Regions from separate parts of the Exiguobacterium sp. s46 genome, predicted to be linked through region 2. Evidence: riboswitches for the same ligand, from Rfam matches in the RefSeq annotation. Region 2 holds a riboswitch; each other region holds the start of a gene.
What was found. Region 2 has a riboswitch for lysine ahead of KNQ08_RS13610 (Na+/H+ antiporter NhaC family protein). Riboswitches for the same ligand answer to the same signal wherever they lie in the genome.
Positions count from the first base shown of each region.

Region 1: linked by a shared signal. The riboswitch ahead of KNQ08_RS11930 (amino acid permease) and the one ahead of KNQ08_RS13610 (Na+/H+ antiporter NhaC family protein) in region 2 are both predicted to bind lysine.
Region 3: linked by a shared signal. The riboswitch ahead of KNQ08_RS14770 (aspartate kinase) and the one ahead of KNQ08_RS13610 (Na+/H+ antiporter NhaC family protein) in region 2 are both predicted to bind lysine.

Region 1 is NZ_JACSMY010000002.1:62,696-65,959, forward strand. Features, by position in the region: gene KNQ08_RS11920 (diguanylate cyclase) at 1-473, opposite strand, end outside; gene KNQ08_RS11925 (MarR family winged helix-turn-helix transcriptional regulator) at 612-1,067, opposite strand; lysine riboswitch at 1,233-1,421, shown strand; gene KNQ08_RS11930 (amino acid permease) at 1,554-3,035, shown strand; gene KNQ08_RS11935 (solute:sodium symporter family transporter) at 3,186-3,264, shown strand, end outside.
Region 2 is NZ_JACSMY010000003.1:80,296-83,559, reverse strand. Features, by position in the region: gene KNQ08_RS13620 (heme oxygenase) at 1-245, shown strand, start outside; gene KNQ08_RS13615 (uracil-DNA glycosylase family protein) at 370-1,107, shown strand; lysine riboswitch at 1,200-1,378, shown strand; gene KNQ08_RS13610 (Na+/H+ antiporter NhaC family protein) at 1,490-3,073, shown strand; gene htpG (molecular chaperone HtpG) at 3,138-3,264, opposite strand, start outside.
Region 3 is NZ_JACSMY010000004.1:44,142-47,405, forward strand. Features, by position in the region: gene argH (argininosuccinate lyase) at 1-1,351, shown strand, start outside; lysine riboswitch at 1,422-1,599, shown strand; gene KNQ08_RS14770 (aspartate kinase) at 1,713-2,912, shown strand; gene KNQ08_RS14775 (aspartate-semialdehyde dehydrogenase) at 2,926-3,264, shown strand, end outside.

The DNA of each region.
Region 1 (3,264 bases), on a different contig from region 2:
AATGTCGACCAGCTGTGCGTCAGGACGTAGATGGCGGGTAACGAATAGAGAATACCGACCAACACCATAAGCTGAAAATGACGCATCGAGACATGGACGAATCGACGAATGATCCCGATCGTCGTGATGAACAAGACGATGATCAGTGTCGATAAATAAAAGCCTTCCATTTGATCAACTGGTGTTAAAAAGTAACGTGTCCCGATGATCATTGCACCAGCAACGATGGCGCTTGGGAAACCACCGAACAGCATGGCGATCGCGACGGGAACGATACGTAAATCCACACGGGCGACATCGATTTGGATCCCATTGAACATCAATAAAACCGCAATCAGACCAGAGACTGCTCCGAGTATAAGTCGAATGCTCCATTTGGAGTTCAATGAAATACGCGGTCGATTCCGAAACGGTAAGAACAAGAGAGTAATCGTTGTAAACAGTAGACAAAAGTTAATGATGAATTGATTCATGATGGACAACAAATCCTCCCAACTCCCCCAGCTAACAGATTTCCATATATATACTTCCAGTATACTCAAGTAGATAACGGTTAGACAGAGGGAAATCTTTAGACAAAAATAGAAAAAACGGTAGAAAATCTACCGTTTTTAAGAAGATGAAGTAAGAGTATCCTCATCCATCGTCTGTAAAATTTTATCAAAGACACGAATCATCGTTTCGAGCTCTTCTTCCGTCAATGTGCCGAAGCGATCTTGTAAATAGTTTTTCCGGACGATTTCGAGATCCCGAAATGCACGTTCTCCGTCCTCCGTCAATGCGAGGACGATTGAACGACGATCTTCCGTTGAACGTGTCCGTGTGACATATCCTTGTTTATACAGCTTATCCGTCAAAGCAGTGACTTGACTCGTCGCGAGCTCAAATTGTTCCGCAAGAAGCGTCGGGCGCTGAGGACCATTTTCAGAAAGGCTTCGTAAGATGAAAAATTCACTCCGAGTCGCGGTTCCTTCAAATAGCCGGTTAAGTTCACGTCGCAGGGTACGAAGAATGACACGCATTTGTTCTTCGAGTCGATAAGTTAGCAAATCACGTTCCTGTGGCATGCAAGCAGCATCCTTTCTCTCAGTGGACTTCTACCATTTAGTGTACTAAACATATCGGATTTTTACCATCGACTACCCGATATTCGAAAAAGGCAATTGACAATTCCGTGGCGATTTGTGTAATATGGCGTAGTAATAACTAACTTAATTCAGTTCTCACTCAACCAGTGGGATGGAGGTTGCAGTTCTTAAGAGTACGGTTACGGATGTCGTCAAGCGACAGATGAGGTGGCCTGAAAGGAAGAATTGCCGAAATCAATCATCGCTTTGAAGATGATCGATTGGGATTAGATCAAATAGGTCTAATACTGTCACAAGTCGGGTATCACCTACTTGTGGAGAGCTATCTTTCACGACGGTAGAATGAGGCGCATCCATTTTATTATGTTGCGTTCTCATCTTCCATCTGGAAGATGAGGGCGCTTTTTGTTTTTTCATTCAAAAAGTGTCCTCTCAAAAAATTTATTAAAGAGAGAAGCGAACGAAATGAACAATCTAGATGTGAAACAAACAACAGATTCGACAGCAGAAGGATTAAAACGTGGATTACAAGCCCGTCATATGTCGATGATCGCCATCGGTGGGGCAATCGGAACAGGACTCTTCATTGCGTCCGGTGCTTCCGTCGCAGCAGCAGGACCAGGTGGGGCGCTCCTATCATACGCAATCGTTGGTCTGATGGTCTATTTCCTCATGACAAGTCTTGGTGAAATGGCAGCGTATATGCCAGTCGCTGGATCCTTCTCGACATATGGAACGAAATTCGTCGATCCATCATTCGGCTTTGCCCTCGGCTGGAACTACTGGTACAACTGGGCAGTTACGATCGCAGTCGAGCTAGTCGCAGCACAAATCGTCATGACGTACTGGTTCCCGGACGTTCCTGGGTTTTACTTCAGTGCCTTGTTCCTCTTACTCATGATTGGCTTGAACTACTTCTCTGTTAAAGGATTTGGGGAAGCCGAGTATTGGTTCGCGATGATTAAAGTCATTACCGTCATCGTTTTCTTAGTCGTCGGTGTTGCGATGATTTTCGGTATCTTTACATCAGAGCCACCGGTTGGCTTTAAAAACTTTGCTCTTGGCGATGCACCGTTCGTCGGTGGGATTCCTGCCGTCATCGGTATCATTCTCGTTGCCGGATTCAGTTTCCAAGGTACAGAACTGGTCGGGATTGCCGCGGGTGAATCGGAAGATCCGAAAAAGAATGTTCCAAAAGCAGTCAAACAAGTCTTCTGGCGCATCTTGCTTTTCTACGTCTTCGCGATTTTCGTCATCGGAATGCTCATTCCGTATACGAGTCCGAACTTGGTTTCCAATGACATTACGGACGTAGCGGTTAGTCCGTTTACGCTCGTCTTTGAAAAAGCGGGTCTTGCCTTCTCAGCAGCACTCATGAACGCCGTTATCTTGACGTCTGTTCTATCTGCCGGCAACTCAGGTATGTATGCTTCGACTCGGATGCTTTATACGCTTGCTCGCCAAGGGGATGCACCAAAGTTGTTCGCGAAAGTATCGAAAAACGGTGTACCGCGTAACGCCTTGCTCGCAACAGGAGCAATCGGTGCACTCTGTTTCTTGACGTCGATGTTTGGTGGACAAGTCTACTTGTGGTTACTCAATGCTTCGGGGATGACTGGATTCATCGCATGGCTCGGGATCGCGATCAGTCACTATCGTTTCCGTAAAGGGTTCCTTGCACAAGGTCACTCGTTGAAAGACTTACCATATGTTGCACCAGCGTTCCCATTCGGTCCGCTGTTCGCATTCGGTCTTTGTTTCCTTGTCATCATCGGTCAAAACTATGCCGCATTCCTCGCAGATCAAATTGATTGGGTCGGAATTGCCGCAACGTATGTTGGTATTCCATTATTCCTTGCCTTCTGGTTAGGACATAAATTCAAAAACCGGACGTCAATCGTTCGTTATGACGAGATGGACTTCCCGGAACATCCACGTCAATCATAATATGTGAACCACCTTCTAGAATGAAGGTGGTTTTTTATTCTCTTAAATGAAAACGTTTTCTAAAATATAGTTTTGAAAAAGTATAAAAAAGGAATCAATGAATACATATTCAAAAATAGAAAATATGAATAAAGAATAGGGGGGAGACGCATGACTACATCTGATTTATTTTTTACATTAGGTTCTGCAGCGTTTTTCATGTTGCTCGTTGCCTACATATCCTACCGAT
Region 2 (3,264 bases):
GTGGACTTGATACGATGGACGGATTCATCCGCGTCGAGGTCTTATTGACGCAAAACATCGAAGAACACGATGAAATGAACGTCAACATGTACTGGGAAGATATGAAGAGTTTTCAAGCGTGGCGGGAAAGTGACGATTTCAAAGCGTCACATAGTCGACCTGCGAGTAGTGAGGCAGGAGAATCGCCAATGCTCGGCAGCGAGATTCTGACATATGAAGTCGCTTCGGTCAAAGAACGCGCATGATGCACGAAAAGGACTCGTCTCGAGTCCTTTTTTAGATACCTGTATAAAAATAGTGAAAGGGTCGAATTGTCTCAAATGGTATTATTTGTTATCATAGTGCCATTACAGAGAGAGAGGGTCCTTCATGAATTCATTAACTATATTTGAACAAGCCATTCGTAGCTTACCTGACGATCGTACGTTACGACGTGATGAATTATGGACGGACGATTTTTTATTGCAACAGGAGAACGAGCTGACCGTCTATTACTCTCCGATTGGCGAATATGTCAATACTGAAGCAAAAGTCGTCATCATCGGGATCACACCAGGTTTTGAACAGATGCGAATCGCTTTCGAAGAAGCGACGGATGCCCTCCATCATGGTGTTTCATTAGAAGAGACGGCACGCCTCGTCAAATATACAGCAAGCTTTGCCGGAACGATGCGACGTAACCTCGTCCAGATGCTCGATACACTTGAACTTCCAGCATTGCTCGGAATCGAGACGACGGCTAGCTTATTTCATCAACATCAGAAATTATTGCATCCAACGTCACTGTTAAAGCAACCCGTCTTTTATCGCGAAAAGAATTACTCGGGTCATCAACCGAAGATCAATCGTAGCCCTTTATTAAGGCACTACGCGGAAGAACACTTCGTCGCTGAGATCAATCAGTTACAAAAACCAGTGTTATTAATTCCACTCGGTCGGGTCGTCGAGACGCAAGTCCGTGGATTGATTCATGATGGACGAATCGAACAGCATCAGCTTCTTTCCGGATTCCCCCACCCATCTGGCGCGAACGGTCATCGAAAAAAACAATTCGAGGAAAACCAAGCCTATTTGATGAAACAGCTCATTCAACATTTTGCTGAATAAACAACTTTATCTTAAATTATCAGAATATATGGTTGAATCGCTTCTGAAATACATGATAAAGTGTCCATAAGAACAGAATATGACTATTCTATCGATGAGGTAGAGGCGCGATTTCAATCAGTACTTGGTCCGAGGATGACAACGAAGACGACTACAGGAAAGGTGACATCGCCGAAATGACAGTATGTGTCGAGCATATCGTCGTTGGTCGATTCGGGAAACACCCGATCGATTGCCATACATAACAATTGTATGGAGCGCTCCAATTCGGCTAAGAAAGACGCATCCAGCGAGGGTGTCGGCTTTGTTGCCGGTGCCCTTGCTTTTTTTGTGCCGCGGGGTCTCATCTTTAAGCCATTTATTAAAGAGGAGGATATTTTTCATGGTCAACTATTCAGATTCCATCATTGCCCTTGTACCTGCTTTACTAGCTATCTTATTAGCCATCTTTACCCGAAAGGTCGTTCTTTCGTTAGGTGTCGGTATTCTCGTCGGTGCCCTGTTACTTCACCGTTTTAACCCGATCGATACGGTAACCTATCTCGGCAAGAACATCTTCAGCCTCTTTTGGGCAGACGGTGCCTTGAACGAGTGGAACGTCTTATTGCTTGTCTTCTTGTTATTGCTCGGCGTCCTTTCCACGCTCATTCAGACATCAGGTGGCGCTCGTGCCTTCGGTGAATGGGCTTCTACTCACGTCAAGACAGCGCGTGGTGCACGCTTAGTTGCCTTCGGACTCGGTATCTTGATTTTCATCGATGATTACTTCAACAGTCTCGCTGTCGGCAACGTCAGTCGTCCGTTAACGGATCGCCGTGGTGTCTCACGTGCAAAGCTTGCCTATTTGATTGACTCAACAGCTGCGCCTGTTTGTGTCATCAGTCCGCTTTCGAGTTGGGGCGCATTCATCATCTCCATCATCGCCGGTATCTTAACGACGCACTCGATTACGGATTACTCAGCGTTTAGTGCTTTCATGATGATCGTTCCAATGAACTTCTATGCGATTTTCGCGTTACTTTTAACACTTTACATCGCTTATTCTGGCGTTTCTGTCGGACCGATGAAACAGCATGAACGCCGTGCCGCGAATGGTGAACTTTTTGATGCGTCAAAAGGAACACCGATGGGGATGGCAAAAGAGGTCAACGAACATACGAACGGAAAAGTCCGGGATCTCGTCGTTCCGATCGTCGTTCTTGTCATTGCTACAATCAGTGCGTTACTCGGGACAGGTGCTCAGGCACTTGCAGCCGACAATCGCCCGTTTACTTTAATTGGAGCATTTGAGGCAACAGACGTCACACGTTCACTCGTCGCAGGTGTCGTCATCAGTTTAATCGTCGCTTTCCTGATGCTGATCGGACGAAAAATTCCGGGCCGCGATTACCGTGCAAGCATCGTTGCTGGTATGCGTTCGATGTGGCCAGCAGTCGTGATTCTGTTATTCGCTTGGACGATCATTGCTGTCATCGGTGATATGAAAACCGGTGATTATCTCGCGAGCTTCGTTAGCAACTCGATTTCTGCGTCGTACTTGCCGTTCTTGTTATTCTTGATTGCCGGCTTGATGGCATTCTCGACAGGAACAAGTTGGGGTACATTCGGGATCATGTTGCCAATCGGTGCGGATCTCGTCATGGCTGTCGATGCCTCACTCTTGTTACCGACACTTGCTGCTGTTCTTGCTGGATCTGTCTTCGGTGACCATTGTTCACCGATTTCCGATACGACAATCTTAAGTTCGACAGGGGCTGGATCCCATCATATCGATCACGTTACGACACAGTTACCGTATGCGCTAGTCGGTGCCGTCACTGCGGCAGTCGGTTATTTAGTCATCGGTTTCACGGAGTCTTCGGTATTCGGTTTCATCGGAGCTCTTGTCACATTCGTACTCTTCGTCGTCGTCTTGAACGTTCTCTCGAAAAAAGGCGAAACCGCTTCGGATTTACAAACGGATTGATGAAACACTTTATGAAAAAGGCATTGGATGCGCGCATCCAATGCCTTTTTTATATCTATTCGTTTCACACCATCAATAAACACACATCATTCGCGAACGCTACCGGATCCTCAAGTGGAAGCCCTTCGACAAGTAATGCTTGTTGATACATCAGTTTGGTATAGCGCTCGAATTTTGAACGATCGTTTTGA
Region 3 (3,264 bases), on a different contig from region 2:
ACGTTTTACGGAAAGTGCTTCCGCTCAAGCGGAAGCCTTCGGAGCATCGATCACGTTCGATCAAAAATTAGCGAGCGTCGATTTAAAAGGCAGTCTCGCACACGCGCAGATGCTATTTGAACAAGGGATCCTCGCTCAAGACGAGTGGACACAAATCGAGCAAGGACTGAAGCAACTGGAAACGACGTTAGCGGATCATGTGTATACGCTAGCAGATGAAGACATTCACATGAATCTCGAGCGTCTATTGACGGAACAGATTGGTCCGGTTGCAGGAAAACTGCATACGGCACGGAGCCGAAATGACCAGGTCGCAACGGATTTACATCTATGGATGGAACAACATGTTGAAGCGTTGACGACGGCATTACGCGAGCTCCAATCGGTTATCACGGAACAAGCTGAGCAACATATCGAGACGGTCATGCCAGGTTATACGCATTTGCAACGGGCACAACCGATCTCGCTTGCGCATCACTTGCTCGCTTATTTCTGGATGTTCGAACGTGATGTCGAACGGTTGACGGATAATCAAAAGCGGATCCGGAAATCACCGCTCGGGGCAGGCGCGCTCGCAGGGACGACATTCCCAATCGATCGTTTCCGTTCTGCCGAGTTGCTCGGTTTTGAGTCAATCTATCCGAACAGTCTCGACGCTGTCTCCGACCGCGATTTCGTCATCGAATACCTCGGGATCGCCTCGACCGTCATGATGCATCTCTCGCGTTTTTGTGAAGAAATCATCATCTGGGCATCGCAAGAATTTGGCTTCATCGAGTTGTCTGATGCTTTCTCGACAGGGTCGAGCATGATGCCACAGAAGAAAAATCCTGATTTCGCTGAATTGATTCGTGGGAAAACGGGGCGCGTCTACGGCAATCTGATGGGCTTCTTGACGACGATGAAGGCATTACCACTCGCTTACAACAAAGACATGCAAGAGGATAAGGAAGGGGTCTTCGATACAGCAGATACCGTTCTCCAATCCGTTCAAATCTTCACCGGAATGATTGAATCTGCGACGTTTAAGACCGAAGCGCTCAAGAAGGCGACAATGCAAGACTTCTCGAATGCAACGGAACTCGCCGACTACCTTGTAACGAAAGGCATACCGTTCCGGGAAGCGCATGAAGTCGTCGGCAAAGCCGTCCTTTACTGTGTGCAGAACGGTTGTTTCCTGAAGGATTTGAACCTCGAGACGTATCAAACGTTCCATCCTGATATCAAGGAAGACGTCTATCCGCTCCTCGATCCGGTTCAAGCAGTAGCACGCCGGACTAGCTACGGCGGAACAGGGTTTGCTGCCGTGTCGGAGCAACTCGAACTCGCGAAACAGCATCTTGCGAATTGACGAATTTTGAAAAAAAACAGTCAAATGACTGGATTTAACAAAAGATGTCTGCTATAACTGTAACTAACAACCGACAGATAGAGGCGCGGATGACATGAGTAGCATCATTCTTGAAGGCAAGCATGCCGAATGATGTGAAAGGGGAAGTCCGCCGAAGTGAACGAGAAGATGCTTCTTCTTGTTTGCTGGTACAACGGTTAAGATCCGTTGTACTGCCGAAACCGATGTTTCGGAGCGCTATCTTACGTAAAAGAACGAATGACTTTGTCTTCGTTTGTCCGATCGTGATAACGACGGGCCGTAGGAACGCTCCTACCGGCCCGTCGTTTTTTTTCTGTATCGGGACAAAGGAGATAGGATTGTGACAACTGTACTTAAATTTGGTGGAAGCTCGGTTGCGACTGTCGAACAGATTCAGTCTATTGCGAATTATTTGAAGAGTCGCGCAGCCGAAGGTGAAAAACTCGTCGTCGTCGTTTCGGCGATGGGCAAAATGACAGATTCTTTGATCGCTCAGGCGCAAGCCATCACGGATCGCCCCGAGCGAAGAGAACTCGATCGACTGCTTGCCATCGGAGAAGAACAGACGATTTCATTACTCAGCATCGCCCTCAACTCGCTCGGTGTCAAAGCGTTATCGCAAACAGGCGCTCAAGCAGGAATCAGCACGATGGGCGTGCATACGAAAAGTAAGATCAAACAGATCGATGGAGATCTGTTACGACAAAAACTCGAAACGTACGATGTCGTCATCGTCGCCGGATTCCAAGGTGTCAACGAACTCGGTGATGTCACGACGCTTGGACGGGGTGGGTCGGATACAACGGCAGTTGCCCTTGCGGCAGTCCTTGATAAACGGTGCGAAATCTATACCGATGTCGACGGTGTCTATACAGCTGATCCACGAATCCACGCCGCCGCTCAACCGATTCCACATATCTCGTATGATGAGATGATGGAAATGAGCGCCCTCGGGTCGAAGGTCATGGAAATGCGAAGTGTCGAACTAGGAAAAAAATACGGCGTACACATCTTCGTCGGGAAAACACTTGAATCGAAAAGGGGAACATGGATCATGGAAGCGACGGAAACAATGGAACAAAAAGCGGTGACGAGTGTCAGTGTGACGAAGAACGTCTTGACGGTATCAATCAAACACGTACCGCAAACGAACGCAGCAGTAGCCGATATCTTCGAACTGTTATCCAATCGCCACGTCAACATCGACATGATCAGTCAAACGACGTTCGACAGTGACATCTTCTTATCGTTCTCATGTCCACTCGATGAGGAAGAGTTCCTCGATGAAGCATTGAAAGACATCATGGATCGCTTCACGACAGTCAAGGTCGACCGCCACAATCAGCACGCGAAGTTATCTGTCGTCGGCATCGGGATGCGGGATGCAACAGGTGTCGCTTCGAAGTTGTTCGCAATCTTCCGAGCGGAGAACATTCCGTTCTATCAAGTTACGACTTCAGAAATCAGCATCTCATACACGATTGCACAAGCAGATATTGAACGGACGGTTGCAGCGATTGCAAACGCGTTCGAGTTATAAGGAGGAAAACAGGATGTATCATGTAGCAGTCATTGGAGCAACCGGCGCCGTCGGTCAAAAAATGTTACAAGTACTAGCCGAACTGGACTTCCCGGTCAGCCGCCTGTCCGCTTACGCTTCTGCTCGTTCAGCAGGGAACACGGTACAGTTCAAGGAAGAAGCCATTACGATCCAAGCACTGACACCAAGTATCACGGAAGACGAGATTGACGTCGCGTTGTTCGCGGCGGGCGGAACGATCAGTGAACAATATGCCCCGTTACTAGCTGAAAACGGAACACTCGTCGTTGATAATTCAAGTGCTTTCCGGATGCAGGAGACGATTCCGCTTGTCGTGCCAGAAGTCAATCCA